3 regions of the Micromonospora sp. NPDC002717 genome follow, and region 1 is predicted to be linked to each of the others. Evidence: riboswitches for the same ligand, from Rfam matches in the RefSeq annotation. Region 1 holds a riboswitch; each other region holds the start of a gene.
The links. A riboswitch is a leader RNA that binds a small molecule or an ion and turns the genes downstream of it on or off. The one in region 1 is predicted to bind cobalamin.
Positions count from the first base shown of each region.

Region 2: linked by a shared signal. The riboswitch ahead of bluB (5,6-dimethylbenzimidazole synthase) and the one ahead of cobN (cobaltochelatase subunit CobN) in region 1 are both predicted to bind cobalamin.
Region 3: linked by a shared signal. The riboswitch ahead of ABT006_RS00605 (ABC transporter substrate-binding protein) and the one ahead of cobN (cobaltochelatase subunit CobN) in region 1 are both predicted to bind cobalamin.

Region 1 is NZ_JBEOVW010000010.1:105,955-116,332, reverse strand. It holds gene cobN (cobaltochelatase subunit CobN) at 1-3,094, opposite strand, end outside; cobalamin riboswitch at 3,461-3,590, opposite strand; gene ABT006_RS17215 (response regulator) at 3,703-4,359, opposite strand; gene ABT006_RS17210 (sensor histidine kinase) at 4,352-5,503, opposite strand; gene ABT006_RS17205 (serine hydrolase domain-containing protein) at 5,612-7,060, shown strand; gene ABT006_RS17200 (MBL fold metallo-hydrolase) at 7,100-7,849, shown strand; gene ABT006_RS17195 (hypothetical protein) at 7,869-8,204, opposite strand; gene ABT006_RS17190 (MFS transporter) at 8,299-9,519, opposite strand; gene ABT006_RS17185 (LacI family DNA-binding transcriptional regulator) at 9,678-10,378, shown strand, end outside.
Region 2 is NZ_JBEOVW010000001.1:451,299-461,676, reverse strand. It holds gene ABT006_RS02300 (dihydrolipoyl dehydrogenase family protein) at 1-115, shown strand, start outside; gene ABT006_RS02295 (crotonase/enoyl-CoA hydratase family protein) at 166-927, opposite strand; gene ABT006_RS02290 (EamA family transporter) at 970-1,887, opposite strand; cobalamin riboswitch at 2,027-2,221, shown strand; gene bluB (5,6-dimethylbenzimidazole synthase) at 2,259-2,888, shown strand; gene ABT006_RS02280 (Rieske (2Fe-2S) protein) at 3,038-3,877, shown strand; gene ABT006_RS02275 (LysM peptidoglycan-binding domain-containing protein) at 4,007-5,521, opposite strand; gene ABT006_RS02270 (hypothetical protein) at 5,536-5,985, opposite strand; gene ABT006_RS02265 (TadE/TadG family type IV pilus assembly protein) at 6,029-6,508, opposite strand; gene ABT006_RS02260 (TadE family protein) at 6,493-6,915, opposite strand; gene ABT006_RS02255 (hypothetical protein) at 7,039-7,242, opposite strand; gene ABT006_RS02250 (type II secretion system F family protein) at 7,269-8,141, opposite strand; gene ABT006_RS02245 (type II secretion system F family protein) at 8,203-9,099, opposite strand; gene ABT006_RS02240 (TadA family conjugal transfer-associated ATPase) at 9,109-10,378, opposite strand, start outside.
Region 3 is NZ_JBEOVW010000001.1:111,954-122,331, reverse strand. It holds gene ABT006_RS00620 (ABC transporter permease) at 1-643, shown strand, start outside; gene ABT006_RS00615 (ABC transporter ATP-binding protein) at 640-1,698, shown strand; gene ABT006_RS00610 (ABC transporter ATP-binding protein) at 1,695-2,408, shown strand; cobalamin riboswitch at 2,493-2,675, shown strand; gene ABT006_RS00605 (ABC transporter substrate-binding protein) at 2,705-3,712, shown strand; gene ABT006_RS00600 (FecCD family ABC transporter permease) at 3,754-4,905, shown strand; gene ABT006_RS00595 (ABC transporter ATP-binding protein) at 4,884-5,672, shown strand; gene ABT006_RS00590 (hypothetical protein) at 5,717-6,082, shown strand; gene ABT006_RS00585 (sensor histidine kinase) at 6,260-7,771, shown strand; gene ABT006_RS00580 (ABC transporter permease) at 7,913-8,737, opposite strand; gene ABT006_RS00575 (ATP-binding cassette domain-containing protein) at 8,734-9,669, opposite strand; gene ABT006_RS00570 (FG-GAP-like repeat-containing protein) at 10,168-10,378, opposite strand, start outside.

The sequences.
Region 1 (10,378 bases):
CCCGCCCGTCCAGCCCCCGGCCGTAGGCGTAGCCGCCCCAGACGGCGTACACCTCGGCGAGGTCGGCGTCGCTGCGCCAGTTACGGGAGTCGATCAGCGGCAGCAGCCCGGCCCCGTACGCGCCCGGCTTGGAGCCGAAGACGCGGGCGGTGGCCCGCCGCTCGTCGCCGTGCTCGGCGAGGTCGGCGGCGACGTGTGCGCGGACGAAGTTCTGCTCGGCCGGCTCGTCCAGGGCGGCGACCAGCCGCACCGCGTCGTCGATGAGCGCGACCACGTGCGGGAAGGCGTCCCGGAAGAAGCCGGAGATCCGCACGGTGACGTCGACGCGGGGGCGGCCCAGCTCGGCCGGCGGCACCACCTCGACGCCGGTGACCCGGCGGGAGCGGTCGTCCCAGGTGGGGCGGCAGCCGAGCAGCGCGAGCACCTCGGCGACGTCGTCGCCCTGGGTGCGCATGGCGCTGGTGCCCCAGACGGTCAGGCCGACGGAGCGCGGGTACTCGCCGGTGTCGGCGAGGTGCCGGGCGAGCAGCGAGTCGGCCAGGGCCACCCCGACGTCCCAGGCGTTGCGGCTGGGGATCGCCTTGGGGTCGACGGAGTAGAAGTTCCGGCCGGTGGGGAGCACGTTGACCAGGCCCCGGGTGGGCGAGCCGGACGGGCCGGGCGGCACGAACCGCCCGTCGAGCGCGCCCACCACCCGGTCGATCTCGTCGGTCGTGCGGTCCAGCCGGGGCACCAGCTCGGTGGCGGCGAAGCGGAGCACGGCGGCGGCGTCCGGGACGGCCCGGCCGGTGACCTCCTCGACCACGGCGTCGACCTTGTCGGCGTCCCAGCCGAGGGTCTCCATGCCGACGACCAGCCGGCGCGCGAGGGCCTCGATCAGGTCGACGGCGTCGGCGGCGGTGCCGGCCGGCCCGTCGACGGTGTCGGTCAGCGCCTCGGGCAGCGCCAGCCGCTGGCCCGGCGCGGCGAGCAGCGCCTGCTCGTCGAGCCCGTACGCGGCGGCGAGGGCCTGGCGCAGGCCGGGCAGGGCGCGGGCGCCGCCCCAGACCTGCGGGGCGCGCAGCACGGCGAGGACGAGGTTGACCCGGGGCTCGCCGGTGGGCGCGGCGGCGAGGATGTGCAGGCCGTCGCGGATCTGCACGTCCTTGACCTCGCAGAGGTACCCGTCGAGGTGCAGCACGAAGTCGTCGAAGTCCTCGGCGGCCGGCATGTCCTCGGCGTGCAGGTCGTGGTGCAGCTCGGCGGCGCGCACCAGGGCCCAGATCTGCGCCTGCACGGTGGGCACCTTGGCGGGGTCGAGCGCCTGCACGGTGGCGTACTCGTCGAGGAGTTGCTCCAGCTTCGCCAGGTCGCCGTACGTCTCGGCGCGGGCCATCGGCGGCACCAGGTGGTCGACGACGACGGCGTGCGCGCGGCGCTTGGCCTGGGTGCCCTCGCCGGGGTCGTTGACGATGAACGGGTAGACCAGCGGCAGGTCGCCGAGGACGGCGTCGGGGGCGCAGTCGGCGGCCAGCCCGAGACCCTTGCCGGGCAGCCACTCCAGGGTGCCGTGCTTGCCCAGGTGCACCACCGCGTCCGCGCCGAAGCCGCCGTCGGTGGCGGGCGCGGCCAGCCAGCGGTACGCGGCCAGGTAGTGGTGGCTGGGCGGCAGGTCCGGGTCGTGGTAGATGGCGATCGGGTTCTCGCCGAAGCCGCGCGGCGGCTGGATCAGCAGCACCACGTTGCCGAAGCGCAGCCCGGCCAGCACGATGTCCCCGCCGTCGGTGTAGAGCCCGCCGGGCGGCTCCCCCCAGTGGGCGAGCATCCGCTCCCGCAGTTCCGCCGGCGCCTGGTCGAACCAGCGCCGGTACGTCCCCCCGGGCACCCGCGCCTCGGCGGCGGCGAGCTGTTCCGGGGTGAGCCACTCGACGTCGTGTCCCCCGGCGGCGATGAGGGCGTGGATGAGCGCGTCCCCGTCGTCGGGCACCGGGGCGTCGCCGAGGTGGTAGCCGGCCTCGGCGAGGGCGGCCAGCAGCCGGACGGCCGAGGCCGGGGTGTCCAGGCCGACGGCGTTGCCGACCCGGGAGTGCTTCGTCGGGTAGGAGCTGAGCACGACCGCGAGCCGCTTGTCGGCGTTGGGCACGTGCCGCAGCCGGGCGTGCCGCACGGCGATGCCGGCCACCCGGGCGGCCCGCTCCGGGTCGGCGACGTAGCTGGAGAGCCCGTCGGCGTCGATCCGCTTGAACGAGAACGGCACGGTGACGATCCGGCCGTCGAACTCGGGGATGGCCACCTGCATCGCGGCGTCCAGCGGGGACAGTCCGGCGTCGCTGCCGGCCCACTGCTCGCGGGTGCTGGTGAGGCAGAGCGCCTGGATCACCGGCACGTCGAGGGCGGCGAGCGCCCCCACGTCCCAGGCGTCCTCGTCGCCCCCGCCGGAGGCGTCGGCGGCGACCGTGCCGCCGGCGGCGAGCACGGTGACCAGCAGGGCGTCGCAGCGGCCGAAGAGCCCGAGCGGTCCCGCGCCGGCGGTGAGGCCGCGCAGCGAGCCGCAGAAGATCGGTAGCGGGTTGCCGCCGGCCGCGTCGACGGCGTCGGCGAGGGCGTCGACGAAGCCGGTGTTGCCGGCGAGGGCGTGCGCCCGGTAGAAGACGATCCCGACGGTCGGCCGGTCGGGCCGCACGGGACGGTCACCGTGGACGCCGTACGTCGGGGTCGGCGCGGGCGGGGCGAACCCCTCCCCGGTGAGCAGCACCGTGTCGGAGAGAAACCGGGCGAGCTGGGCGAGGTTCCCGGGGCCACCCTCGACCAGGTAGGCCAGCGCCTGGGTGGCCACCCCGGCGGGGACGGTGGAGGCCGCCATCAGTTCCGCGTCCGGCAGGGCCTCGCCGCTGAGCACGACCGTGGGCACGCCGGAGGCCAGCACCGTGGCGAGCCCGTCCGGCCACGCCTGCCGGCCGCCGAGCAGGCGTACGACCGCGAGGTCCACGCCGTCGAGCAGCGCGGGCACGGCGTCGGCGGCGACCCGGGCGGGGTTGGCGAGGCGGTAGTCGGCGCCGCTGGCGCGGGCGGCGAGCAGGTCGGTGTCGGCGGTGGACAGCAGCAGGATGCGCACGGACGGCTCCGGAGAGTGACGCCCGGATCGACGCGAGGACGATCGGGCGGTACGAGGGGTGGGCGCGGTTCAGCGGGTACGGCGGGCCGGGAAGCGGCTCACCGGCGGGCCGGCGGGATCGGGCGGCGCGGTGCGGGCGTCAGGGACGGGCGACGCGTCCGACCGCTGCGGGGCGGCCGGGGGCGGGCACACCACGGCCGGCCGGACGCGCGGCGCGGCGGCCGGACGGGGCTACGGAAACGCGGCTGCTCGCCGGCGCGCTGGCGCGGCCGGGCACGATGCGACGATGATCGTCGATGGCGGAGACGCGGTGCGTCATCGGGTCCTCCTCGGGTATCCACGCCCTGGGGTCACTCCCGACGGCCGAAGTATCCTGGCTCCCGGATCGACGCTCACCCCCGGTCTTCCAACCGCGCACGCACGGCCGTGACTCACGAGGGGGGATCGCTCCCCGGTGACAGTGGCGGGACCGCGCCGGAATCACACCGGCTTCCTTCACTGCCGTCAGGCCGCGAATGCTGCCACACCCCCGGTCCCCAGGTCAACGCGACGGGATCGGACGCCGACCCCGCCGGGCCGGCGCGGCGTGCGCGACGGTCGACGTCACCTCACCGGTCGGCGAGCCCCGACTCGTAGCCCGCGATCACCAGTTGCGCCCGGTCGCGGACGCCCAGCTTCGTCAGCAACCGGCCGATGTGCGTCTTGACGGTGCCCCGGCTGAGGTGCAGGTGCTGCTCGATCTCGGTGTTGGACATCCCACGGGTGATCAACGTCAACACCTCCCGCTCCCGCGGGGTCACCCCGTCGAGCCGTCCCGGCACCCGTCGGGCCGCCGGCATCCGGGTGAACTCGGCGATGAGCCGACGGGTGACGCTGGGTGCCAGCAGCGCCTCGCCCGCGGCGACCACCCTGATCGCGTCGAGCAGCCGGACGGGGGACGTGTCCTTGAGCAGGAAGCCGCTCGCCCCGGCCCGCAGCGCCCGGTACACGTGATCGTCGAGGTCGAAGGTGGTGAGGACGAGCACCCGGGGCGCGTCCCGGCCGGCGGTGACCTGCTCGGTGGCGGTGATGCCGTCCATCTCGGGCATCCGGACGTCCATCAGCACCACCTCGGGCGCGTACGTCCCCGCGAGTTCGACGGCCGCCCGGCCGGTGCCCGCCTCGGCCACCACGGTCATTCCCGGGGTGGCGTCGACCAGCAGCCGGAGGGTGCCGCGCAGCAGCACGTCGTCGTCGGCCAGGAGCACGCGTACGGGCTCACCCATCGTCCGACACCGCCGGGGTGAACGGCAGCCGGGCGCGCACGGCGAAGCCGCCGCCGGGCTCGACGCCGGCCTCCAGGGCACCGCCGTGCATCACGGCACGCTCGCGCATGCCCCGCAGCCCGTGGCCGGGCGGCCCGACGGCGCGCCCCGACCCCCCGTCGTCGACGACGGCGACCGCCAGCACCCCGGGCTCGACCGCCACGGCGAGCCGACAGCGGGTCGGGCCGGCGTGGCGCAGCACGTTGGTGAGCGCCTCCTGCACGATGCGGTACGCCGAGGCCTGCACGGCCGCGGGTACCCGGGTCAGGTCGGCCGCCCCGTCGACGTCGACGGTGACACCGGCGGACCGGACGGCCTCGACCAGCCGGTCGAGTTCGGCGAAGCTCGGCGCGGTGTCGGCCGGGTCGCGCAGCGCGCCGAGCACGACCCGGATGTCGTCGAGCGCGCTCCGGCTGACCCGCTCGATCGTGCCCAGGGCGGCCCGGCCCTGCTCGGGATGGCTGTCCGCCAGGTGGTTGGCGACGGCCGCCTTCATGGCGATCAGGCTGAGGCTGTGCCCGACCACGTCGTGGATGTCCCGGGCGATGCGCAACCGTTCCTCGGCCACCGCCTGGTCGGCACGCGACGCGGCGAGTTGGGCGACGTGACGTCGACGGGCGCGCACCGCGCGGGCGAGCGCCCACGAAGCGGCGACGACGGTCGCGGCGTAGAGCAGGACCGGAACCGGCGTGGCGGCGAACGACTCCTCCCCCGCCCGGGTCGGGACGATCGGCAGCCCGGGGACCGTGCCGCCCGCCAGCCCCGCGCCCGTGAGGGCGGCCAGCACCACGACGAGCGCCGACACGCCGTCCCGGGTGGAGGTGGCCAGCGCGACCGGGTAGAGCGCGAACGCGACCGCGAACACCACCGCGTCGCCGGCCACCCCGACGGCGACCGCCACCGCCCCCGCCAGCACCACGACGGCGAGCACCGGCGCCGGCCAGCGCCGGCGGACGGCGAGCGGAGCCCCGAACAGCACCGCCAGGCCACCGGCGAGCGCCGGGGCGCCGGGCGTCCGGAACACCGTGAGGAGCACGAGGGCGACGCCCACCAGCGCGTCGAACGCCATCAACTGCCGCAGCCCGAGCCGCCCCGAGGTGACCACCGGACCACCGTATCCACCGGCCGGCCGCCGGGCGTCGGACCACGGTCCGATCCCGGGTTCGGACCACGATCCGATGTGCGGGGTCCCCGACCGGCCGAAACTCCGACCATGATCACGCGACTCCTCGTCCTGGCCGGTGCGGTGGCGCTCGCCGCGCCGCCCGCCCCGGCGGCCCCGGCCGCGCCCCCGGCCGGGATCGACGCCGCCGCCGTCGACGCCGCCGTCCGCCAGTACCGCGACGCCACCGGGCTGCCCGGCGCCGCGGTGGCCGTCACCCGGGGGACCGAGGTGGTGCACGCCGCCGGGTACGGCCGCACCCCCGCCGGCGACCCGATCACGGCGCGCACCCCGATGGCCGTGGCGTCGGTGAGCAAGTCGTTCACCGCCCTCGCCGTGATGCAGCTGGTCGAGGCGGGCCGGGTGGAACTCGACGGCCCGGTCCACCGGCACCTGCCGGAGTTCACGATGGACGACCCCCGGGCGGCCCGGATCACCGTGCGGCAGCTGCTCGACCAGACCTCCGGGATGTCGGACACGACGTTCCCCGCGTTCAGCAGGCGGCAGCCGGGTTCGCTGCGGGAGGCCGTCGCGGGGATGCGTACGGCCCGGCTGGCCGCCGTCCCCGGCACGAGGTGGGAGTACCACAACCCGAACTTCCAGGTGGCCGCGCGACTGGTCGAGGTGGTCAGCGGGCTGCCGTTCGACGAGTACCTGCGGACGCGGGTCTTCGCCCCGCTCGGCATGACCGACAGTCGCACCCTCGACGTGGCCGCCGACCTGCCGTCGAGCGCGCGCGGCCACCTCATGATCCTCGGCAGGCCGGTCGCCCTGCCCGAGCCGCCGGCCTTCGGCAACGGCTCCGGCGGGGTGCTCAGCTCGGCGCACGACATGGCGGCGTGGCTGATCGCGCAGGGCAACCAGGGCCGCGGTCCGGAGGGCACGGCGGTCGTCTCCCCGGCAGGCCTCGCCACGCTGCACCGCCCGTCCGCGGTCTCCGACGCCTACGCCCTCGGCTGGTTCGTGGAGAAGACCGGATCGGGGGCGCCGATGATCGCGCACAGCGGCGACCTGTTCACCTCGACGGCGTACCAGGCGCTGCTGCCCGCGTCCGGCTACGGGGTCGCGGTCATGGCGAACACCGGACTGGCGTACGGCCACGCGTCGGCCCTCGCCGAGCGGCTCATCGCGCTGATCGAGGGAACGCCGGCGTCCTCGGCGGGCACGCCGCTCGTGGTCGTCGACGCCGTGCTGCTGGTGCTGGCGGTCGCCTCCGCCGCACTCGCCGGCCTGGGCGTGCTCCGGTCACGCCGCTGGGCCACCGGCCGGACGGTACGCCCCTGGACGCTGGTGCGGCTGCTTCCGCTGCTCGCGCCGCTGCCGCTGCTCGCCTCGATCCACCGGGTGGTCGGTTGGCTCTACCGGGGTCGTGACGTCGCCTGGATCCAGGTGGCGTACATCTATCCGACGTTCATGGTGCTGCTGGTCACCGCGACGCTCGGCTGCGCCGCCGTCCTCGTGGCCCGGCTCGTCGGACTCGGACGTAGCAGGCGCGGCTGACGACAGCGCCTGCGGTCTACGATCTACGGCGGCGGGCGGATGTCCACCATCGACGGAGAGGATCACGTCATCATCGACATGGCGTTCCAGCACCTCGCCGGGCGTGTCTGGATCTGCCCCGGGGACCCGGATCCGGCCAGCGTGCAGGCCGGCGTCGCGCTGGTCGCCGACGAGCGGGGCAGCGTGCTGGTCGACGCGGGGCAGAGCCCCGCGCACGCCCGGGAGATCCGGTCCGCGCTGGCCGCCGCCGGGTTGCCCCCGCCCCGCTGGCTGGTCTACACGCACCACCACTGGGACCACGTGTGGGGCGCCTGCGCCTGGCCCGACGTGGAGATCGTCGGCCACGTCGCCGGCGAACGGCTGCTGCGCGAGGAGGCGGCCCGGCCGTGGAGCCACCGGTACCTGCGGGAGCAGGTGCGGGCGAACCCGCGGCTCGGCCCGAGTTTCCGGGCCCGGGCGCTGGCGGTCGACTCGTGGGACGGCTTCGCGGTGCTGCCGCCGACCCGGACCTTCACCGACGAGTTGGAGCTGCCGGTCGGCGTACGGGTGCGGCACGTCGGGGGCGCCCACGCGCCGGACTCGACGGTGGTGGCGGTGCCGGACTCGGGCGTGCTGCTGCTCGGCGACTGCTTCTATCCGCCGCCGGCGCACCTGCGCACCCCCGAGGACCGGCCCGACCTCGCCCTGGTACGCCGGCTGCTGGCCGACGACGTCCACTGGTACGTCGCGAGCCACCAGCCGCCGATGACGCTGGACGAGGCACGCGCGGCGGGCGCCGCCGCGCGGTGACGCCGCGGCGGCGCCACGCTCAGCGGACGCGGCGCTCCGGGTGGGCCCGGTTCCAGGCCCGCATCCGCTCCGGGTAGCCGGTGCGGGCGGCCTCGTACAGCGGCACCGCGTGCTTGCGGGCGATCGACCCGGCGGCGCGCGGCGAGCCGGTGCGGCGGCGGATCCACTCGCCGTCGTGGGCGATCGCCACCACGGTGGTGTCGGTCGCCGTGGTCTCCGGCTCCAGGTAGAACTCCACGCCCCGGCGGCTGGTGACGAACGCCTCCAGCGCGGCCAGGTCCTCGCGGGTGGCCTCGCGGTCGAGCTTCGTGGGGGCCGCGTCGGTGCCGCGCGGCCGTCGACTGAACCAGCCCATCCCCCCGCTCCTCTCCTCGGCGTCCTCCCAGTGCAGCACCGTTTCCTGGGACGCGGCTGCGAGCCGGGTGTGAGTGCCCTGCGGAGGTGCCGCGTCAGCGGGCCGGCGGGCGGGTGGCCGGCACCAGGGCGAGGGTGGGCAGCAGCAGCACCGGCACCACGAGCAGGGCGGGCAGCGTGCCGACCCGGTCGCCGAGCAGGCCGAGCAGCGGCGGGCCGGCGAGGAACGCCGTGTAGCCGATCACGGCGACCACGCTGACCCGGGCCGGCGCCCGCCGCTCGTCGTCGGCCGCCGCGCTCATCCCCACCGGGAAGCCGAGCGACGCGCCGATCCCCCAGAGCGCGACGCCGGCAACCGCCACCGGCCCGGAGCCGGCGAGCACCGCCACGCCCGCGCCGACGGTGGCGAGCAGGATCGTGCCGGACAGGACGGGCACCCGGCCCCACCGGTCCAGCGCGACGGTGCCCGCCGTGCGGCCCAGGGTCATGCCGACGACGAAGACCCCGAACACGGCCGCCCCGGCCGCCTCGCTGAGGCCGTGTCCGTCGATGAAGGCGACGGCGAGCCAGTCGTTGGCGCTGCCCTCGGCGAACGCCGACACCAGCACCAGCAGGCCGATGAGCAGCGTGCGCGGCTCCCGCCAGGCGGCGAGCAGGTCGCGGCGGCGCTCGGCCGGGGCCGCCGACGCGGAGGCGGTGCCGCTCTCGGCCGCCGGCAGGAACGACCGGACGGCCAGCAGCGTGCCGCAGAGCACCACCGCCGCCAGCGCGGCGAGGTGCGCCGCGACCGGCAGGCCGAGGCGGGCCGCCCCCGCGCCGAGCCCGGCGCCGGCCACGGAGCCGAGGCTCCACGCGGCGTGGAAGCGCGGCATGATCGTGCGTCCCAGCCGCCGCTCGACCGCCGCACCCTCGACGTTCATGGCGACGTCGCAGATGCCGGAGCCGTAGCCGAGAGCGCACAACCCGACCGCGACCCCGACCAGGGAACCGGCCGGGGCGGCGACCCCGGCCACGGTCAGGCCGGCCGCGACGAGCAGGCAGCCGAGGGCCACCGTGCGGGCCGCCCCGAGCCGCTGGGCCACCAGGCCGGCGGTGGGCATCGCGAGCAGCGCGCCGACGGACATGGCGAGCAGGAGCAGCCCGAGCCGGCCCGCGCTGAGCCCCAGCGCGTCCCGGACGGCGGGCACCCGGGAGAACCAGGTGGCGACGGCCAGGCCGTTGAGCGCGAACACGACCGCCACGCCGGTGCGGGCGGCCAGCACCGCCCGGGGTACGGCCGGGGTCGGCGCGGCGGGCGGGGCGGTGGTGCGGCTCACGGTGGCGTCCTCTCGCCTCGGGCGGTCTGCCGCACGATCCCACACCTGAGAGCGCTGCCAGGACAATCGCCTGCCACCCCTTACCGTCGCCGACCCGCGAGGGAGATGATGCGCGTCGACCGTCCGCGCCGGGGACGGCGACCACGGGGAGGACAGGTATGACGACGGCTGGCCGACCGCCCACACTCGACGACGTCGCCCGGGCGGCGGGCGTCTCCCGGGCCACCGCCTCGCGGGTGATCGCCGGCACCGGCTACGCCTCGCCCACCGCCCGCGACCGGGTCACCGCCGCCGCCGACCGGCTCGGGTACGCACCGAACCTGGCCGCCCGCGCGCTGGTCCGGGGCACCGGTGTGCGGCTGGTGGTCGCGGTGTGCGGCGTCGCCCCGACCGTCCTCGACGACCCGTACGTCGACCGGATCGTCGGCGCGGCCGCCCGGGTCTGCGCGCCGTACGGGCTCGGGGTCGCGCTGCACTGGCTCCCGAGGCGGGAGCCGGCCGGGCTGCGCCGGCTGGCCGAGGACCGCAGCGTCGGCGGGATCATCCTGGTCAACACCACCGAGGCGGTGCTCCGGGCGGTCCCGGCGGCGCTGCGCGGTCGGGTGGCCTCGATCGGCATAGGCTCCGCCCTCGTACCCGCCTTCGACGTGGACAACGGCGGCGGCACGGAGGCCGTGGTGCGGCACCTGTACGCCACCGGCCGCCGCCGCATCGCGATGGTGACCGGCCCCCGCTGGCTGTCCTGCGCCGGCCGGTCGGTGGGCGCGTACCGCCGGGTGGTGCGCGACGCGGGCCTGCCGGTGCGGCTGGTGCCGGGGGACTTCAGCGCGGGCCGGGGCCGGGCGGCGGCCCGGGAGGT
Region 2 (10,378 bases), on a different contig from region 1:
CGGCCTGGTGGTGGCGGTGCACGCGGCCGTGCCGCTGGCCCGGCTCCGGCACATGATCTACGCCTACCCGACGTTCCACCGTGCCATCGAGGACGCGCTGCGGCACCTGCGCTAGCCGGCCGCGCCGTGCCGCCAGCGCTAGACGGCCGCGCTGCGGCGCCTGCGCTAGACGGCCGCGCCGTGCCGCCCGGCACCGGCGGCGAACCGGGCCGCCCCGGCCGCCGCGTCGGCGGCGAGCGAGTCCATCCCGTACGCCAGCTCGGTCGCCAGCGCCGCCGGCTCCGGCTGGCCCGCGCCGGCCAGCACGGCGGCCCGGTCGTTACGCAGGCAGGTCTGCGGGTGCCGGGCGATCTCGGCCGCCAGCCGCTCGGCCGCCGCCCGCGCCTCACCCGGGGCGACCAGCCGGTTCACCAGCCCCATCGCGTACGCCTCCTCGGCCGGCACCGGCCGGCCGGTGAGGATCAGGTCCATCGCCCGGCTCTCGCCGATCAGCCGGGGCAGCCGGACCGTCCCCCCGTCGATCAGCGGCACCCCCCAGCGCCGGCAGAACACCCCGAGGACCGCGTCGGACTCGGCGACCCGCAGGTCGCACCAGAGCGCCAGCTCCAACCCGCCGGCCACGGCGTGACCGGAGATCGCGGCGATCACCGGCTTGCCGAGCGTCATCCGGGTCGGGCCCATCGGGCCGTCCCCCTCCGGCTCGACCCGGTTGCCGCTCGGGGTGCCGATCGCCTTCAGGTCGGCCCCCGCGCAGAACGTGCCGCCGGCGCCCCAGAGCACGGCCACCGCCGCGTCGGGGTCGGCCTCGAAGGCGCGGAACGCGTCGGCCAGGGCCCGGGCCGTCGGCCCGTCGACCGCGTTGCGGGCCGCCGGACGGTCCAGGATCACCGTGGTCACCGGCCCGTCGTGCTCGACGCGTACGCCCATCGGCACAGCATGCCCCGGTGGTGCCGGCGGCGCCAGGGGGCGTCAGCGCGCCTTCGTGGCGCGGGGGCGGACCAGGGTCGCGCCCAGCGCGGCGCCGACCACGCACGCCACACCGGCCGCCTGCGGCCAGGCCAGCAGCTCGCCCAGCAGGACCAGCCCGACCAGCGCGCCGATCGCCGGCTCCAGGCTGAGCAGGATCGCGAAGACCCGGGCCGGCATCCGGCGCAGCGCGGCCAGTTCGGCCGAGTACGGCAGCACCGACGACAGCAGTGCCACCGCGACGCCCAGCGCGAGGGTCCACGGATCGAGCAGCGCCGTGCCGCTGCCGGCGACCCCGAACGGCAGTACGGCGAGCGCGGCGACGGCCATCCCCAGCGCGAGACCCTGGCTGCCCGGCACGCGGGCGCTGACCGCCTTGCCGAGCAGTACGTACCCGGCCCAGCCGACCGCGATGGCGACGCACAGCAGCAGCCCCACCCGGTCCACCCCGGTCCCGCCGAGCCCGCTGATCAGCAGCACCCCGCCGCCCGCCAGGACCGCCCACGCCACGTCGGCGGGCCGGCGGCTGCCGGCGAGCGACACCAGCAGCGGTCCCGCGAAACCGATGGTGACCGCCACGCCGAGCGGCACCCGGTGCAGCGCCGCGTAGAAGGCGAGGTTCATCAGCGCCAGGGTGAGCCCGAACGCCCCGACCAGGCCGGCGGCGCGCCAGCCCAGCCGCAGCCCGGGCCGGGCCACGAGCAGCAGGATCAGCGCGGCGAAGCCGAGCCGCAGCGTGGTCGTACCGCCGGCGCTGGTGCTGCCGAAGAGTTGCTTGGCGACGGCCGCACCGACCTGCGTGGAGAGCATGCCCAGCAGCATCAGCAGCGGCGGCGGCACGGCCCGGGGTCGGCCGAGGGCGACGGTCAGCCGGGCCGCCGGGTGGCCGGCCGGCAGCGGGCGGGAGGCGAGTGCGTACACCCGGACCACACTGGTCGCGGACGGCGCGGCCCGCGACCGGATTTCCACGCCCGGCCGGCGGTCGGGCCCGGCCCTTGGCGGGCCGGCCCGGGCGGCGGGGCGGCGGGTCCGCGTGGCGCGGCGCTAGCATGCCGGGCGGCACGATCATGTGAGGTGCCCCGCGCGAGCGGGGAGAATCGGGAAGCCGGTGCGAATCCGGCACGGGCCCGCCGCGGTGACCGGGGAGCCACCGTCCACGCGCGAGAGCGCAGCCACTGGCCCGCCCGGGCCGGGAAGGCGGACGGCCAGGCGTCGATCCGGGAGTCCGAAGACCGGCCTCGCGGCCACGTGCCCACGCCCGGAGCGTGGGCCGAGCGCAGCGGGAGCCTGCCTTGGATCTCTACGACGTCATCCATCGCCGCCGGGACGTCCGCGGCCAGTTCACCGGGGCGCCGGTGCCCGACGGGACGCTCCACCGCGTCCTGACCGCGGCGCACGCCGCGCCGAGCGTCGGCTACTCCCAGCCCTGGGACTTCGTCCTCGTCCGCGACCCCGAGTTGCGGCGCCGGTTTCACGAGCACGTCCTGACCGAGCGGGACACCTTCGCCGCCACCCTGGACGGGGAGGCGGCCGAGCGGTTCGCCCGCATCAAGATCGACGGGGTGCTGGAGTCCACTCTGTCCGTGGTGGTCACCTACGACCCGGCCCGCGCTGGCCCCGCCGTGCTCGGGCGGCACGCCATCGCCGACACCGGGCTCTACTCGGCCTGCCTCGCCATCCAGAACCTCTGGCTGGCCGCCACCGCCGAGGGGCTCGGCGTCGGGTGGGTGTCGTTCTACCGGGAGCCCTGGCTGGCCGAGCTGCTCGGCATCCCCGACGGCGTACGGCCGGTGGCGTGGCTCTGCCTCGGGCCGGTCACCCACTTCGAGGCCGTGCCCGACCTGGCCCGGCACGGCTGGCGGCAGAAGCGCCCGCTGGCCGAGGCGATCCACCACGACCGCTGGACGCCGCCGGACCGCTGACCGCACCATCGCGGAGGGTGGGCCCCATCCGGCCGGGGCCCGCCCGGTTCCGGGTCGGCAGGGGCCTCGTCACGTACCGCTGCGGATCCGTCACCGGAGACCGGTTTGCGGTCGCTCCTGCCGGGAAGTCGGTCCGGGTGCGAGCACTCATGACGAAGATCGAGCAGGCCTCCGCGCTGGACCGGATCGGCGACCGGTTGCAGCGGGCCGTCCAGGCCACCCTCCGCCCAAGACGCGTCCGCGACCTGCTGCACGGTGTGTGGCTGGGGCACCCGCTGCACCCGGCGATGGTGCAGGTGCCGGTCGGCGCGTGGCTCAGCACGGCCGTGCTGGACCTGATGCCGGGGCAGCGCCGCGCCGCCACCGCGCTGTGCGCGGTCGGCACCGTCAGCGCCCTGCCGGCCGCGGTCGCCGGGCTCAACGACTGGGCGGCCCTCGCCCGAGACCAGCGCCGGATCGGCCTGGTGCACGCCGCCTCCAACAGCGTCGGCCTGGCGTTCTACGCCGGCTCCATGGCCGCCCGGATGACCGGCCGGCACAACCTCGGCCGTACGCTCGGCTTCCTCGGGCTCAGCGCCGCGAGCATGGGGGCGTACATCGGCGGGCACCTGGCGTACAAGCAGGGCGCGCAGGTCAACCAGAGCATTTCCGAGCTGCACCGGATGAGTGACGGCTGGCACTCGATCGCGGACATGTCCGCCCTGCCGCAGCGAAAGCTGATCACCCGGGAGATCGACGACGTCTCGGTGATCCTCTACCGGCACGGCGACGAGGTCACCGTGATGCTGGAGCGCTGCCCGCACCAGAGCGGCCCGCTCGGCGAGGGCGAGGTGCAGGAGATCGACGGGCACGCGTGCGTGGTCTGCCCGTGGCACGGCAGCACGTTCCGGCTCAACGGCGGCGAGGTCGTGCACGGGCCGTCCGGCAACGACCAGCAGGTCCTGCCCACCCGCATCGTCAACGGCATGCTGGAAACCCGCCTCCCCTGACCCCACCCACCCCACCCACCCGCCCTCCCACCCCTCATGCCGTTGATCATGAGGTTGTTGCGTCCTGATCGGCGTGTCGCTGCAACAACTTCTTGATCAACGAGGCGTTCGGGGGGTGGGTGGGGTGGGTTAGGGGCGGCGGTGGCGGCCGATTTGGGGTTCGCGGGTGGTGTCCGCGTGGGCCCGGGTCAGGGCGGCCACCGGGCGGGGGGTGGTGGCCGCGTCGCCGTGGCCGCCTGGAGTGGTGCTGCTGCGGGGAATCGCGGTTGTGCCGGTGTGGGTGGTTGCGCCGGCGTCCCGGGGATTCGCGTCCCGTCCGGTTCCGTCGGATGCTGTCCGGTTCCGTCCGGTTCCCTTGTGTCCCGTCGCGCGTCCGGTTCCGCCGCGGCTGCCTCCGTCCCGCCCGGTACCCGCGGCGCCTCGACGGCGTGTGGTGGCGGTGCGGGCCACGCCTGCCGGTACGCGGGCGGGGCGGCCGCGCAGGCCAAGGACCGCGCCGATCTGCGCGCCGACGATGCTCGCCACCGCCAGGACGGCGGAGACCGCGAGCGGCCGGTTCACGCGGTCGGGCTCGCCGGCCCGGGCCGCTCCGACCGTCAGCGTCGGGGCCTCGTCGCCGGGCGCGTCGGCCGGCGGCGGCGCCTGCGCCGGGGGCGTCGCCCGCTCCGGGGTGACCTGTTCCGGGGCGGGCTGTGGGGCCGGCCGCGCCGGCAGGGGTGTGGTGGGACGGGCGACGAGGCGGCCGGTGGCGTGCCGGCGGGCGCCCCGGTCCTCGGCCTCCTGCGGGAGCTTCAGCAACTGGCCCGGGTGGATCCGGTCCGGGTCGTCGATACGGTTCAGCGCGGCCAGTTCACGGTAGTCGTCGAAGTCGTCGAGGTAGCGTTCGGCGACCCTGCCCAGCTGGTCGCCCCGGGCCACCCGGTAGACCGCCGCCCCGTCGGCCGAGGCCCCCGGAACAGGCTGCGCCGCCGAGGCCGCCTGCGTCGCCGAGGCGGCCGGAGCAGCCTGTACTGCCGGAGCAGCCCGCGTGACCGGAGCAGCCTGCGCGGCCGGAGCAGCCCGCGTGACCGGAGCAGGCTGCGCGGCCTGAGTCGCCAGATCGACGTGGGTTGCGCGGGCGGGCGGCAGAGCCGGGCCAGCCTGGACGGCCGGAGCGGCGGAGGCCGGCCAGGTGGCCTGCGGCGGGACAGCCATCGGCGCGGTTGCGATCGGCGCTGCCGGCAGGGCGTACGGGCCGGCGACGGCCGTTGCCGCGCTTGCCGCCGGGCTGGCCGCGATGATCAGCGCGACCGACCCGACCAGGGCGGCGGCGGCCCGCTGCTGGCGGCTCATGCCCGGCAGCCGGGGTGCCGGCCGGCGCAGCGCCTGCGCGCAGAGTTCCACCAACACGGAGAAGGCGAACGTCGCCCACCCGAACCACCCGGCCAGCGCCAGTGCGCGCAGGAAGAGGCGCCCGTCGTCGCGGCTGGTCAGCGTCGCGCCGATCTCCCCGACGGTGGGCAGGTGGTCGGGCAGCGGGTTGCCGGCGAGGGCGAGCAGCGCCACCGGCGCGCCGACCAGCACCGCGCAGAGCACGACGAGCGCGCCGAACCCGGTCAGGATCCGTCCGGTCCGCCGTACGACGGAACGACCCGAAGCGGCCATGGCTGCCTTCCTTCCTACGGTGCTCCGGTGAGCGGCCGCGCGGTCGCCTCGCCGGAGACGGTGACGGTCTCGTCGAAGCCGAACAGGCCGAGCATGGATCTGTGGTGGGTGACGGTGACGCGTACGCGGACCCTGGTTTCCCCGTCGACGACCGGGAAGCTGACGGTGTGGCCGGCGGCGCCGGCGGCGACGAGGTAGTCGGCGACGGCCCGGCGGGCCTGCGGCCGGTTGATCCGGGTGGGCCCGCCCTCGATGGCGGTGGCCCGGTCGATGGCCTGACCGCCGGTCCGGGCGGCCTCGGCCGCGAGGTTGTCGGCCCGCTGCAACGTGCGCAGTTGGCCGGCGCCGTCGAAGGCCATGCCGATGACGGCGAGGATCCCGACCATCGCCACCGCGAGGAAGACGCTCACCCGTCCCTCGTCGCCGAGGGCGGCGGGAGCCGGCCGGACCCGACCGGCGGTCATCGCCGGCTCCGGTAGCGGTCCAGCGGCGAGGTGAGGCCGGCGGTCATCGCCGGCTCCGGTAGCGGTCCAGCGGCGAGGTGAAGCTCGCCGACACCCGCTTGCCGGCGGGCATCCCGGGCAGGACGGACAGGTGCAGGTCCCGGTAGGAGACGGTGCAGGCGATCCGCACGGTGACTGAGGCGTCCTGCCCGGCGGGGCTGCGGAATGCCGCGTCGAGGGTGGTGGGCCTGCCGCGTACCGCGCCGCTGAAGGTCACCTCCGGGCTGCCGGCGCAGGCCAGGCCCCGCCAGTCGAGCTGCCGGCGGGCCGCGTCCCGGGCCTCCGCGCGGGCGGTGCGGGCGTCCCGGGAGATCGACGCGGCGCGGGCGGCGTCGTGGGCGGCGGCGTCGATGGCCTCGGCCGCCACGGCGGTACGCCCCGTGACCCCGGCCAGCACGATCAGCGCGATGAAGGCCGGGGCGAGCACCGCCACCTCGATCGAGACCGAGCCCCGCTCGGCGGTACGGCTCACGGCGTGGTCCACCGTTCCACCGTCCCGTGGGCGGTCTGCCGCACCGGGAAGTCGACCCCCGGGACGACCGACAGGGAGCGACCGCGCACCGTGCAGGTCACCTCGGTCGTGGTGCTCTCGCAGCTCGGGGCGGGCTTGTCCCAGTCGACGAGCCAGCCGCCGGCGGCCCGCAGGAAGCGGGTGGCCCGGGCCTCGCCGGCCCCGGGCGGCGCCTGGTGCAGCCGTTGCGCGTTGACCGCGCTCTGTGCGGCGTTCAGCGCGGTGGAACGGGCGACGAACCAGGCCGCCGTCTGGATCGAGGCGAAGAGCAGCAGCAGGATCGCCGGCATGGCCACCGCCAGCTCGACCGGGTTGGCCCCCCGGTCGGTCCCGCCGGCTGCCAGGCGCCGGGCGACGGCCAGGCCGGGACGCCGGGCCACAGCCAGGCCGGGACGCCGGGCCACAGCCAGGCCGGGGCGGCGGGCGGTGGCCAGGGCGGGGCACCGGGCGACGGTGACCGCCCGGCGCCCCGGCGAGGAGTCTGCGCGGCTCACGGATCAGGGCTACTTCGGGTCCTGGTGCTTCGGGATGTTGTCCATCCAGTCGTTGGCCGCGCCGAGGGCGGCGGCGGTGACCGCCATCGCGACGGCGACCAGGCCGAAGATGATCACGGCGGTGGGTACGGGGCTGTCCCCCCGTTCGCCGTCGCGGCGCAGCTCGGCGAGCCGCGCCGCCAGCGCGACGTGCAGGTAGGTGATGACGGACATGACGGGCTCCTTCTCTCGGGGTCGGATCAGAGGCGGGCGATGAACGGGTAGACGGCGAAGCCGAGCAGGACGAAGACGAGCAGCGCCCCGGGGATGTCGAGGCGGCTGGTCACCCCCTCGGCCCGGGCCAGGTTGTCGGTGCGGATCTGGTCGCGCAGTGAGTCCGCGCGGCTGCGCAGGGTCTCGTGCACCTGCGCGCCCTCGCTGCCGGAGGAGCGCATGATCGCCCCGACGTCGCCCAGCTCCGGGATGCCGATGCGCTCGGCGAGGTCGCGCAGCTCGTCCCAGGGCGAGTGCATCTGCATCTGGGCGATCCGCAGCGCCTCCGAGATGCGGTCGAAGACCCAGCCGTCGCAGACCGCCGCCGCCCGTTCCAGCGACTGCACCGGCCCGTGGGCGGCGGCGAGCTGCAACGCGACCAGGTCCAGGTAGGTGCAGACGGCCTGGCGGAACTCGTCGCGGGCCCTGTCCGCCCGGTCCAGCACCGCCCGGTGCGCGACCAGGGCGCAGAGCAGCGCCAGCCCGAGGCTGCCGAGCACCGGCACGACCACCGGCAGCCGTACGCCGACGGCGAGGAGGGTGCCCCCGAGCAGCGTCGGCGCGGCGAGCCCGATCAGCGCGGAGAGCAGCATCGACAGGGCGTACTGCTCGGGGGTCCGGTCGATCAGGGCGAGCTGCCGGTGCGGTGGCCGTAGCCAGCGGCTCAGCCCGGTCAGCCACTCCAGCCGCCGGTCGGCGGGGGCGGTGAGCTGCCCGCCGCCGGGCGGCTGGTGCAGCCGGCGCAGCGCGGGCCCGAGCGCCGGGGTGGCCGGCACCAGCTCGCGGACCACCAGGAAGACGCCCAGCCCGACGGTCGCCCCGCCGCAGACGGCGAGCGCGAGCTGCCAGTTGAGGACCACCACACTCACGGGGCTGGCCTTTCGTTCCCGACTGCGGGGCTCGCAAGCTCACTCCTCGCGCTCACGCGAGCACCTCCTGCGGGTCGGGGGCGGGCAGGAAGCGCGCCGGCCGGCGCGGCTGGCTCATCGACCGCACCCAGGCCAGCAGGCCGACGAAGGCCGCGCCGAGGGCCGCCATCACGAGCTGCCCGAAGGGCGTGCCGTACGGGCTGACGTACTCGGTGTTGAGCAGCCCGTACGCGACGGTGGCGAGGGTCATCCCGGTGAGGAAGCGGACCGCGAACCGGGGCTGGGTGCGCTTCGCCTCGATCTCCCGGCGGGTGGCCACCTCGGCCGCCGCCGCCTGCGCAATCGAGCCGAGCACGTCGCCGAGGCGCTCGCCCCGGTCGGTCACGTGGAGGATCAGCGCCGCCACCACCTGGTCGCAGACCGGGTCCCCGATCTCGTCGGCGAAGGCGAGCAGCGCGGAGCGGGCCAGCCAGCCGGCCTGGAGGCGGGCGGCGAGCAGCCGTACCTCATCCTGGATCTCCTCGGGCGCGGTGGTGACCGTGCCGATGATCGTCTGCTGGAGACCCTGGCCGGTGGCCGAGACGTCCTTGAGTCGGCGGGTCCACTCACCGACCGCCTCGATCCGGGCGATGGCCCGCTGCTCGGCCTTGCCGACCGAGAACAGCCACGGGGTGCCGGGAACCGCCACCACGACCAGCAGGCCGACCACCGGCAGGCCGGTGACCAGGAAGGCCAGCGCGCCGGCGACCAGCGCGCCGACCAGCAGGGCCTGGTGCGCCCGCTGCTCGCGTGGGCTGGCGCCGGAGCCCTTCCACAGGCGCTCCAGCCCCCGGCCCGCGCCGGGCCCGCCGGGCGGCCGGCGGGTGCCGACGAGCGCGACGACCGCCAGCAGCAGCCCGGCGACGCAGGCGGCCCCGGAGACCACCGCGACGAGTTCGACGTTGCCCAGCACCGTGGGTCACCGCCGCCCGAGCCGGGTCTGTCGGGGCCGCCGCCAGGCACCCGTGCCGGCCTCGATCCACCGGCCGAGCAGCCGGGCGTCGTAGCCGACCCGGAGGAGTTGGGCGCGGATCCGCTCGGGCAGGTGCCGGGGCACCGCCCGCCCGTCCGGCCCGGGACCGAACACCTGCGTGGTGGTGATCCGGTTGCCGTCGCCCACGCCGATGACCTCCTCGACGTGCGAGACGAAGCGGTGCTTGCGCCCGCCGATCGCGGTCTCGTCCTCGACGGTGACGTAGACGATCAGGTCGAGCGCGTTGCCGGCCATCCGGCGGGCCTGGTCGACGGTCATCTCCCGGCCGTGCGCCAGCGCCAGCTCGATGATCCGCTCGCTCACCCCGGCGGGCGTACGCGCGTGGATGGTGCACATCGAGCCCCGGCTGGTCGTCATGGCCTGGAGCATCGGGACGATCTCCCGGGACCGGACCTCGCCGACGATGATCCGCAGCACGCCCATCCGCAGCGAGACGGGGATCAGGTCGGCGATGCTCACCTCGCCGGCCGGGCGGCCGTCCGGCCCGCGCTCGCCGTGCCCCTCCCGGGCCTCGAAGCTCATCACCGCCCGGTGCTTGAGCCGGCGGCGGGCCGGCAGCAGCTCCCGGCTCTCCTCCAGCAGCACGTACGGCTCGTCGGCCGGGATCTCGTCCATCAGCGCCCGGATGACCGTGGTCTTCCCGGCCCCGGCCAGGCCGGCCACCATGATGTTCAGCCCGGCCCGCATGGAGGCGCGCAGGAAGTCGCGCACCAGCGGGTCGATCATCTCGTCCAGGTCGCCCCGGCCGCCGGCGAGGTCGTCCAGGCTCACGTCCAGCGTGTTGTGCTTGCGGATCACCGCGTACGGGCGGTGGCTGACCAGGAACACCGCGGCCAGCCGGCTGCCGTCGGGCAGTTGCAGGTCGAGGGTGGGCTTGGAGGTCGACAGCGACCGCTCGGTGGCCCCGGCGCGGCGGGCCGCCGCCTGGAGGATCTCCACCAGCTCGTCGTCGCTGTCGGCGATCGGCTCGGCCCAGTCCACCCCGCCGCCGTGCCGGGTGACGCGCACCTGGTCGCAGCCGAGGATGTGCACCTCCTCGATGGTGTCGTCGACCAGCAGCGTCTGGAGGCGGCCGAGCCCGGCCAGCTCAGCGGTCACCTGGTCGAGCAGGAGCCGCTCCTCGCCGGCCGCCATCGGGGTGCCCGCGCGGCGCACGGCGTCGGCGTACTCGGCCACCACCGCGACCGCGAGCCGG
Region 3 (10,378 bases), on a different contig from region 1:
CCGCAGCCTCTACGGCCTGCGCGTCTCCCTGCTCGTCGGCGCGGTCGCCGCGCTCGTGGCCACCGTGATCGGCGGCCTCGTCGGGGCGGTTGCCGGCACCCTCGGCGGCTGGGTCGACCGGGTGCTGATGCGGGTGGTCGACACCATCGCGGCGCTGCCGCACCTGCTGCTGGGCATCTTCATCGTCGCGATGCTGCGCCCCAGCCTCGGCGCGGTGATCGTGTCGATCGGGCTGACACACTGGCTCTCCACCGCCCGCATCGTCCGCTCCGAGCTGCTCAGCCTGCGCACCCGGCCGTTCGTCGACGCCGCGATCGCCGGCGGCGCCAGCCGCGCGCGGGTGATCACCCGGCACCTGCTCCCGCACGTGCTGCCCCGGCTGGCCCTGGCCACCACGCTGATGGTGCCGCACGCCGTCTGGCACGAGACCGCGCTGTCCTTCCTCGGTCTCGGCCTGCCCCCGCACCTGGCTTCCATCGGCAACATGATCAACGACGGGCAGCGGTCCCTGCTCACCGGCGCCTGGTGGGCCAGCCTCGTCCCCGGCCTCCTCCTCGTCGTCGTCACGCTGGCCCTGGCCACCCTCACCGGCCGCTGGCGCGACCGCCTCGACCCGCGCGTACGAGCGGAGCTGAACCTGTGACCACCACCCGCGAGCCCCGCGCCGCCACGGCCGGCACCGCCGCCACCGGCGACGCCACGCCCGCCACGGCCGGCGCCGCCGCCGCCGGCCCGCGCCCCACGCTGCTGGAGGTCGACGGGCTGACCGTCCGCTTCCAGCTCCGCGACGCCGTGGTGCGGGCCGTCACCGACCTGCGCCTGACCGTCCACCCCGGCGAACTGGTGGCCGTGGTGGGGGAGTCCGGCTGCGGCAAGTCGGTGCTCGCTCACGCCCTGCTCGGCCTGCTCCCCGGCAACGCCACCGTCTCGGGCCACGCCCGGCTGCGCCCGCCCGGCGGGGACCAGGTCGACCTGATCGGCTGCACCGAGCGCCACCTCGCCCGCGCCGTACGCGGCCGCGCGGTCGGGCTGGTGCCGCAGAGCCCCGCCACCGCGCTGACCCCCGTACGCACCGGCCGGCGGCTGCTGGCGGAGACCCTGCGCGCCCACGGGCACGCCCGCCGCGACGCGCCCTCGGCGGCCGAGCGGGTCGCCGCCGACGTCGGGCTCGACCCCGCCGACCTCGACCGCCACCCCCACGAGCTGTCCGGCGGCATGGCGCAACGCCTGGCCACCGCCCTCGCGCTCGCCCCCGACCCGCCGCTGCTGCTCGCCGACGAACCCACCACCGGCCTCGACCGGCCCCTGGTCGACCACACCCTCGACCTGCTGCGCCGCCGCTGCGACGCCGGCAACGCCGTCCTGCTCATCACCCACGACCTGGCCGCCGCCCGCCGCGTCGCCGACACCGTCGCCGTCATGTACGCCAGCCGGGTCGTCGAGCGCCGGCCCACCGAGGCGCTGTTCGCCGCGCCCGCCCACCCCTACACCGCCGGCCTGCTCGACGCCCTGCCCGAGCGGGCGTTCCGCCCCGTGCCCGGCCACCCGCCGATGCTCACCGACCTGCCCGCCGGCTGCGCCTTCGCCCCGCGCTGCGACCGCGCCACCGACATCTGCCGCACGCCGCCCACCCCGGTCGTGGACGGCTCCGGCCAGGTCGCCTGCCACCACCCGCTGCCCGTCGGAGCGCCGGCATGACCACGACCACGGCCACCCGTCAACACGTCGGACCGGAGGCGACCGCCACCGCGCTCGCCGCCCACCAGGTCACCGTCGCCTACGGTCGGCAGCGCGTCCTCGACCGCGTCGACCTGCACGTCGCCCCCGGCGAGACGGTCGGGCTGCGCGGCCCCTCGGGCAGCGGCAAGTCCACCCTGGCCCGGGTACTCGCCCTGCTGCACGCCCCCGACGCCGGGCACGTCACCCTCGACGGTCACCGGGTCGCCGGAGTCCGCCACCGGCTGCCGGCGGCCGTCCGCACCCGCGTCGCGATCCTGTTCCAGAGCCCACGCGCCGCCACCGACCCGCGGCTCAGCCTCGCGGACATCGTCGCCGAACCGCTCCGCGCCACCGGCGTGCCGGCCGAGCAGGCCAGGGCCCGCGCGGCCGAGCTGGCCGACCTCGTCGGCCTCACCACGGACCTGCTCGCCCGCCGCCCGCACGCGGTCAGCGACGGGCAGTTGCAACGGGCCTGCCTCGCCCGGGCGCTCGTGCACCGGCCGGCCTACCTGCTCTGCGACGAGGCCACCGCCATGCTCGACGCCTCCACCCAGGCCCACCTCGCCGCCGTCATCACCGACTACCAGCGACAGCACGGCGCCGGGGTCCTGCTGATCACCCACGACCCGGCCCTGATGGCCCGCTGGGCGACCCGGGTCGTCGACCTTCCGCCCCCGCCGGAAGCGTGAACCGCCGCGCGCCGCACCGTCCACAGTGGTGAGAAAGGCCGCTCCATGGCATTCGTCACCGTGGCATTCGGGGTCGGGCGCAGGCTAGGGTGACGCTGCCGTGGTGTTCGGGAAGCCGGTGGAAGACCGGTGCGGCCCTCGCCACTGTGATCGGGAAGTCCGCGGCCCTCGTCGTCAGAGGTCACTGGGCGTGTCGCACGCCTGGGAAGGCCGGCCACGGACGCACCTCCCGTCAGCCAGGAGACCGGCCACGGCACTGCGATGACCCGTCCACGAGGTGCTGGAAGGCGGTCCCGATGCGCGTACGCGCTGTGCGGTCCACCCTGTCCCGGCGCGTAGCCGCGCCCCTGTCCGTCCTCCTCGTCCTGCTCGGCGCCTGCGCCACGGACGACGACCCCGCCCCGGCATCCGGCGCGCCGGCCACCCTGACCAACTGCGGCACGCCGGTCACCGTCGCCGCCCCGCCCCAGCGGGCGGTCACGCTGAACCAGCCCGCCACCGAGATCATGCTGGCGCTCGGCCTGGCCGACCGCATGGCCGGCACGGCGTACCTGGACGACGCGATCCTGCCCGAGCACGCCGCCGCGTACGCATCGGTGCCGGTGCTGTCCGGAAAGTACCCGGCCAAGGAGAAACTCCTGGAGACGGCGCCGGACTTCGTCTACGCCTCGTTCCACAGCGCCTTCGGTGACGAGGGCGTCGGCGACCGGGCCGCCCTGGCGGGGCTCGGCATCGGCACCTACCTCTCACCCGCCGGGTGCCCGAAGCCGCACCGGCCGGGGAAGCTCACCGTCGAGGACGTGTTCGCCGAGATCCGGGACGTCGCGGCCGTCTTCGGGGTGCCGGAGCGGGCCGAGAGGCTCATCGCCGACCACCGCACCCGGATCGCCGCCGCTGCCGCCACGCTCGACGGCACGCGGGACGTCTCCGTGCTCTGGTGGGACGCCGGCACCGACGCCCCGAGCGTGGGCGCCTGCTGCGGCAGCCCCAACATGATCATGTCGGCGGTCGGGGTCGACAACTCCCTCGGCGACCTCGCCGGCGGCTGGGCCGACACCAGTTGGGAGAGCGTCGTCGCGCGCGACCCCGACGCGATCGTGCTGGTCGACGCGACCTGGGACCCGGCCGCCGCGAAGCAGGCGTTCCTGGCCCGGCACCCCACCCTCAAGGATCTGCCCGCGGTGGCCGGGCAGCGGTTCGTCGTCGTCCCGTTCTCGTCCACCTCCGCCGGGGTGCGGGCGGTGCTCGGCGTCGAGGCGCTCGCCGCGGGGGTGGCGCAGCTTCCCGCCGGAGCGAACCGCTGACCGCCGTGGCGCGCCGTACCGCCGTGGCCCACCGTCTCGCCGTGGCCCGTCGCCGCGCCGTGCGCGGTCGGGCCGGCGCGGACCCCGGCGCCACCGCCTCCGAGGTCCGGCGCGGCCGGCCCGTCCGTCCCGTGGGCACGGTCGCGCTGCTGGTCACGCTGCTGGCGGGTCTGGTCGTGTCGATCGGGGCGGCCGTCACCGTCGGGCCGGCCGACATCCCCGTGTCGACGGTCTGGGCCGTCGTGGCCGACCGCCTGGGCCTGGCCCACGCCGACATGCCGCTGCTGCGCGAGCACATCGTCTGGCGGCTGCGCCTGCCCCGGGTGCTCGGCGCCGCGGTGGTGGGCGCCGGGCTGGCGGCCGTCGGGGCGGTGACGCAGACCGTCACCCGCAACCCGCTGGCCGACCCGTACCTGCTCGGGGTCTCCTCCGGGGCGTCGCTCGGCGCGGTCGCGGTGCTCGTCCTCGGCGTCGGCGGCGGGGTCGCGGCGCTCACCGGGGGCGCCTTCACCGGCGCGCTGGCCGCGTTCGCCGTCGTGGCGGTGGTGGCCGGCCGGCGGGCCGCGCTGGCACCCACCCGGGTGGTGCTGGCCGGGGTCGCCGTCGCGCAGCTGTGCGGGGCGGCGACGTCGTTCGTCATCGTCTGGGTCGCCGACCCGCACGCCACGCAGAGCATCACCTTCTGGCTCTCCGGCTCGCTGGCCCGCGTCGACTGGGCCGCCCTGGCCTGGGCGGTACCGGTGCTGGCCGCCGTGCTCACCCTCGTGGCGGCGTACGCCCGCACGCTCAACGCCTTCGCCTTCGGCGAGGACGCCGCCGAGACCCTCGGCGTGCCCGTCACCCGGGTCCGGTGGCTGCTGCTGGTCGCCACCGCGCTGCTCACCGCGGCGCTGGTCGCCATCAGCGGCGCGGTGGGTTTCGTCGGGCTGATCCTGCCGCACGCCGCCCGGTTCCTCACCGGCGCGGACCACCGGCGCCTGCTGCCCGTCGTCGTCCTCGCCGGCGCGATCTTCATGGTCTGGGTGGACACCGCCGCGCGGACCCTGTTCGCGCCCCGCGAACTGCCGGTGGGCGTGCTGACGGCGCTGCTCGGGGTGCCCGCCTTCGTGGTCCTGCTGCACCGGGCGCAGCCGGCCGACTCGCGGCGACCCCCCCGGGGACGGTGGGCCGGGTGCCGGAAGGCGCGCGACTGATGCTCACCGTCACCGACGTGTCCTGGGCCGTCGCGGCCCGGCGGATCCTCGACGACGTCACCTGCGCCGTGCCGGCGGGCAGCCTCGTCGGGCTGCTCGGCCCCAACGGCTGCGGCAAGACCACCCTGCTGCGGATCGTCGCCCGGCTCGCCGCGCCCGACAGCGGACGGGTCACCGTCGGCGGCGACGACGTCGCCGCCCTGCCCCGTGCCGCGCTGGCGCGCCGTGCCGCGCTGCTCGCCCAGCACGCCGACACCGACCTGGACCTCACCGTCGGGGAGGTGGTGCTGCTCGGCCGTACCCCGCACCGACGCTCGCGATGGTCGGACAGCGACGCCGACCGCGCCGCCGCGGCCGACGCGCTGACCCGGGTCGACCTCGACGGGTACGCCGATCGTCGCTGGCACACCCTCTCCGGCGGCGAACGGCAGCGGGTCCAGCTGGCCCGCGCGCTCGCCCAGCAACCGCTCCTGCTGCTGCTCGACGAGCCCACCAACCACCTCGACATCGGCCACCAGTTGCAGCTGCTGCACCTGGTCCGCCGCACCGGGGTCACCACCCTCGCCGCGCTGCACGACCTCAACCTGGCCGCCATGTTCTGCGACACGGTGGTCGTCCTGGCCGCCGGCCGGGTCGTCGCCGCCGGTCCGCCCGCCGAGGTCCTCACACCCGGGCTGCTCGCCGACGTCTACGGCGTCCAGGCCGACGTGGCGACGCACCCGGGCACCGGGCGGCCCACCATCACCTACCACCCGCCCGCGTCATGACCCGGCACGTGCCGTCGGGCTCGACCGGGACCAAGGAGTCGGACATGACCGACGCACCGGGCTGTCTGGTCACCGTGTGCCGCGACTGCTGCTGTGGCAGCACCCGCAAACACCCCGCCGTCGACCACGACGCGCAGCTGCGGCGACTGCGGGCCGCGCTGCCGGCGCCGCACCGGGTACGCGTCAGCGCCTGCCTCGACCTCTGCGCGCAGTCCAACCTGGTCGTCGTCCACCCCGCGCCGCCGGCGCGACGGGCCGGCGCGCGGCCGGTCTGGTTCGGCCTCGTCCTGCACGACTCCGTGGTCGACGACATCACCGCCTGGGTGCGCGCCGGCGGGCCGGGCGTCGCGCCGCTGCCCGCCGCACTGGAGCTGTCGGTGGTCACTCCGGTGCTCCCCACCGGTGGGTGAGGCGGTCGGGGCTGCCCGGGCCGTCGTGCCGACGACCTGACTTTCGTGGGTGACGACGCAGGTGGTGGGCTTTGTAGCCTGGGCCGCGTGGCAGGTTGGTGGCGCGGCGGGCGGCGGCGGTGGCTGCCCTTTCCCCGGTCCGGCGGGCCGCCCTCCGGCGGGTGGGCCGGATCGTGGGTGACGGTCCTGACCGACGTGTCGCTCTGGGCGGTCCTGTCGGCGCCGATCGCCTGGGACCTGGTCGTCGCCCCGACCGGCCCGTACGCCGGCTGGCGGCTGGCGGGCTCGCTCCTGCTGATGGCCCTCGCGGTGGTGGTCAGCCGGCACCACCCGACGATCTCCCTGCTCATCGTCGTGGTGCCGACCGCGTTCGAGGGCAACTTCGTGTTCGCCGTTCCGGTGATGAGCTACCTGGTGGGTCTGCGGATGCCCCGGGCCCGCCCGGCCGCGTACACGTTCGCCGCGATCGCGGCGGGCGGGACCGCGCTGACGGTCGGCGTCCTCGGCTCGGGCGTGACCACCTGGTTCTTCCTCACCACCACCCTGCTCTTCGTCGGGGTGTTCCCCTGGCTGGTCGGCCGCTACCGCCGCCAGCAGCGGGCGCTCGTCCACGCCGGCTGGGAACACGCCGACCTGCTCGAACGGCAGCAGCGCGCCGCCGCCGAGCGGGTCCGGATGCGGGAGCGGGCCCGCATCGCGCAGGACATGCACGACTCCCTGGGCCACGACCTGGCGCTGATCGCCTTGAAGGCCGGCGGGCTGGAGCTGGCCACCGATCTCGACGAGCGGCACCGGCGGGCGGCGGGGGAGCTGCGTGCCAGCGTCACCGCCGCGACCGAGCAGCTCGCCCAGATCATCGGCGTGCTCCGCGAGGACGGCGCGCCGGCTCCGACCCGGCCGGCCGCCGAAGGTGTCGCCGACCTGGTGGGGCGGGCCCGCGACGCCGGGATGCCGGTCCGGCTCAGCGGGGACGGGCTCGACGCGCCGGCACCGCCGATGGTCGAGCGGGCGGTGTACCGGGTGGTCCAGGAGGCGCTGACCAACGCCACCCGGCACGCGCCGGGCGCCGCCGTGACCGTCGTGCTGACCCGCTCGGCCGAGCAGACGGTGGTGAGCGTGGTCAACGAGCCGCCGCCGGGTGGTCTGCTGCCCGGCGTGTCCTCGACGGGTTCCGGCCTGCTGGGCCTGCGGGAGCGGGTACGGCTGGCCGGTGGTGCGCTGAGCGCCGGGCCACGAGGCGGCGGTTTCGAGGTCACCGCCCGCCTGCCCCACGCCGCCGGTGCCGCGTCGGTCGACGCCGACGAGGGCGTACGTCCGGCCCGGCCGGCGTCGGCGACCGGGTTGCGTGAGGCGCGGCGGCGGGTGCGGCGCAGCCTCGTGGTCGCGGTGACCGCCCCGGTGGTGGTCGCCGGCGTGCTGTCACTGGCCTACTACCCGTTCGCCACCTTCGACGCGGTCCTCGCTCCGGCGGACTTCGACCGGATGCGGATCGGTCAGTACCGCACCGAACTGCGGGGCATGCTGCCGGACCGCCAGGTCGTCGAACGGCCGGACCCGGCGGACTGGCCGCTGCCCCCGGGTGCCTCCTGCGAGTTCTACACCGACGGCAACTTCCCCCTCGGCCAGGCCGCCTACCGGCTCTGCTTCGCCGAGGGTCGGCTGCTGACCAAGGACCGGATGTCCGACTGACGGCGGCCGGCGACGACCCGGCCCGCCCGGCCGCCAGCTCGTCGCCGCGATGCGTACCCGCGCGGGTCGAATGCGACGCCGGCCCGGTGGACGGCGCCGGGTGACGGCGGTCGCCTCGGACCGCCGCCACCCGGCCCCGGATCAGGCGTCCCGGGACCGCAGCACCGCGTAACCGGCGAGCATCGCGGCGAGGGCCCACGCGGCGAGCAGGGCGAGGCCGGCCGCCGGCGGGTACGGGTCGGTGTCGCCGCTCATGAAGTGGGATCCGGCCACCCCTGGCAGCCCGTCGACGAGCCGGTTGACGAACTCGATGTCGAGGGCGCCGAGCGCGATCGGCACCACCATGAGGATCATGAACACGGTGGTCAGCGTGCCGACGGCGCTGCGCAGCGCCGTCCCGAGCCCGAGGGTGAAGACGCTGATCAACGACAGGTACGCGGCCACCGCCAGCACGTCGCCGACGGTTTCCGCCGCCCGGAACCGGCCCCACTCGCCGAGCACCGGGTCGGCGACGGCGGAGCCCAGCGCGGCGAGCAGCGCGCCCACGACGAACGTGACCACGGCGACCACGGCGGTCTTCGCCAGCAGCAGCCGGCCCCGTGACGGGGTCCACTGCAGCGTGCTCCGGATCGTGCCGGTCGCGTACTCGGCGGTGATCACCAGCATCGCCAGCGCGATCACCGTGAACTGCGCCAGGAGGACGGAGCTGATCGCGACGGTACCGACACCGACCACCCCCGGGTCGTCGACGGGGTCGGAGTTGGTGTTCTCGTTGACCACGTAGATGGCCTCCTGCCCGGCTGCCGCCGCCATCAGCAGGGCGCTGGCGAGCAGGTTCCACCAGACCGAGCGCACCGACCAGAGCTTGGTCCACTCGCTGGCGATCGCGCCGGTCAGGCCGCCGCCGGTCGCATCGCCGCGCCGGGTCGACCGGCCGGCGGGCAGGGTCGTCGTGGCCGTCGTCATGCCCGTGCCCCCGATCCGGTCGCCAGGGCCCCGTACTCGACGTCGTCGGCGGTCAGTTCCATGTACGCCTCCTCCAGTGACGCCTCGCGCACGCTCAACTCGTGCAGGCGTACGCCGATCTCGTGCGCCAGGTCGCCGACCTGCTCGACGCCGGCACCGGTGACGACGAGTGCGCCGTGGTTCTCCTGCTCGACCGCGACGCCCGCCGCGACGAGCCGGCGCCGCAGCTCGGCCAGGCCGGCCGGTTGGGGGCTGCGCACCAGCACCGCCGTCGACGAACTGCCCCCGATGACGTCGGCGATCGGGGCGTCGGCGATGAGCCGGCCCTTGCCGACCACCACGAGTTGGTCGGCGGTGAGCTGCATCTCGCTCATCAGGTGGCTGGAGACGAAGATAGTCCGACCCTCGGCTGCCAGGGACCGCATGAGTTCGCGGACCCAGCGCACCCCGTCCGGGTCGAGCCCGTTGACCGGCTCGTCGAACATGAGCACCCCCGGGTCGCCGAGGAGGGCGCCGGCGATGCCGAGGCGCTGGCCCATGCCGAGGGAGTACGCGCCGGCCCGCTTGCCGGCGACGTTGGCCAGGCCCACCGTGGCGAGCACCTCGTCCACCCGTCGGGTGGGGACGCCGTTGCTGCGGGCCATCGCCAGCAGGTGGTTGCGGGCGCTCCGCCCCGGGTGCACCGCCTTGGCGTCGAGCAGCGCACCGACCTCACGCAGCGGGTGCCGCAGGGTCGCGTACCGCCGGCCGCCGACGAGCGCCTCGCCGGCGGTGGGCCGGTCCAGACCGACGATCATGCGCATCGTGGTGGACTTCCCCGCACCGTTCGGGCCGAGGAAACCGGTGACCCGGCCCGGCGTGATGTCCAGGGTCAGGTTGTCGACGGCTGTCGTCGCGCCGAAACGTTTCGTCAACCCGCGTAGTGTGATCATGTTTCTCCCGGTGGATGTGCCATCTCGCGTCGACGGTAGGAATCCGCCGGGTGCGGCACAGCCGCCGATCGGCACCGGCCGGACCTGACGAAAGTCAGGACCCGGGTACGCCCGCCGTCGAGAAGCGCGGGGCCGGGACGGTGGCCCGTGACCGTCCCCGAGGGCCAGCACTTCACCTTCACCGACCACCAGGTGCTGCTGCCGCAGCTCGCCGCGGCGTTCCCGCTGCCGGAGGGACTCGTCGCCGGCCTGATCGGCACCGTCGACCCGGGCCGGATCGTCACCTCCCAACGCGTCTACCTCACCGCCTCTTCGACCAGCACCTCCGCCAGCGACCCCGGGCGCTGCTCGACCGCCCGTCGCCGAGGCACCCCGACGTCACCTTCGTCCGCTGACCAACCGTCGAGGACGCCGCCGGCCCGTCAGGGCGGGCCGGCGGCATCCTCGGGCCCTACGCCCCAGCGCCTGCCAGGCGGGAACGGCGCTGTCCGTCGTCGCTCAGGCCCGACCCACCTGGACCTTCGTCGACGTCGCCGCCGACGCCGCGGGGCGTTGCGGCACCACCACGAGCCCGTGGTTGTAGTTGGCCATCAGCAGATCCTTCAGGCCGTCGTCGTTGATGTCGGCCACCGCGAGACCGCGTGGGGTGAAGGAGCTGGCGGGCGGCAGATGGGAGACGCGGAACTCGTTGCCCAGCCAGCCGTCCGGC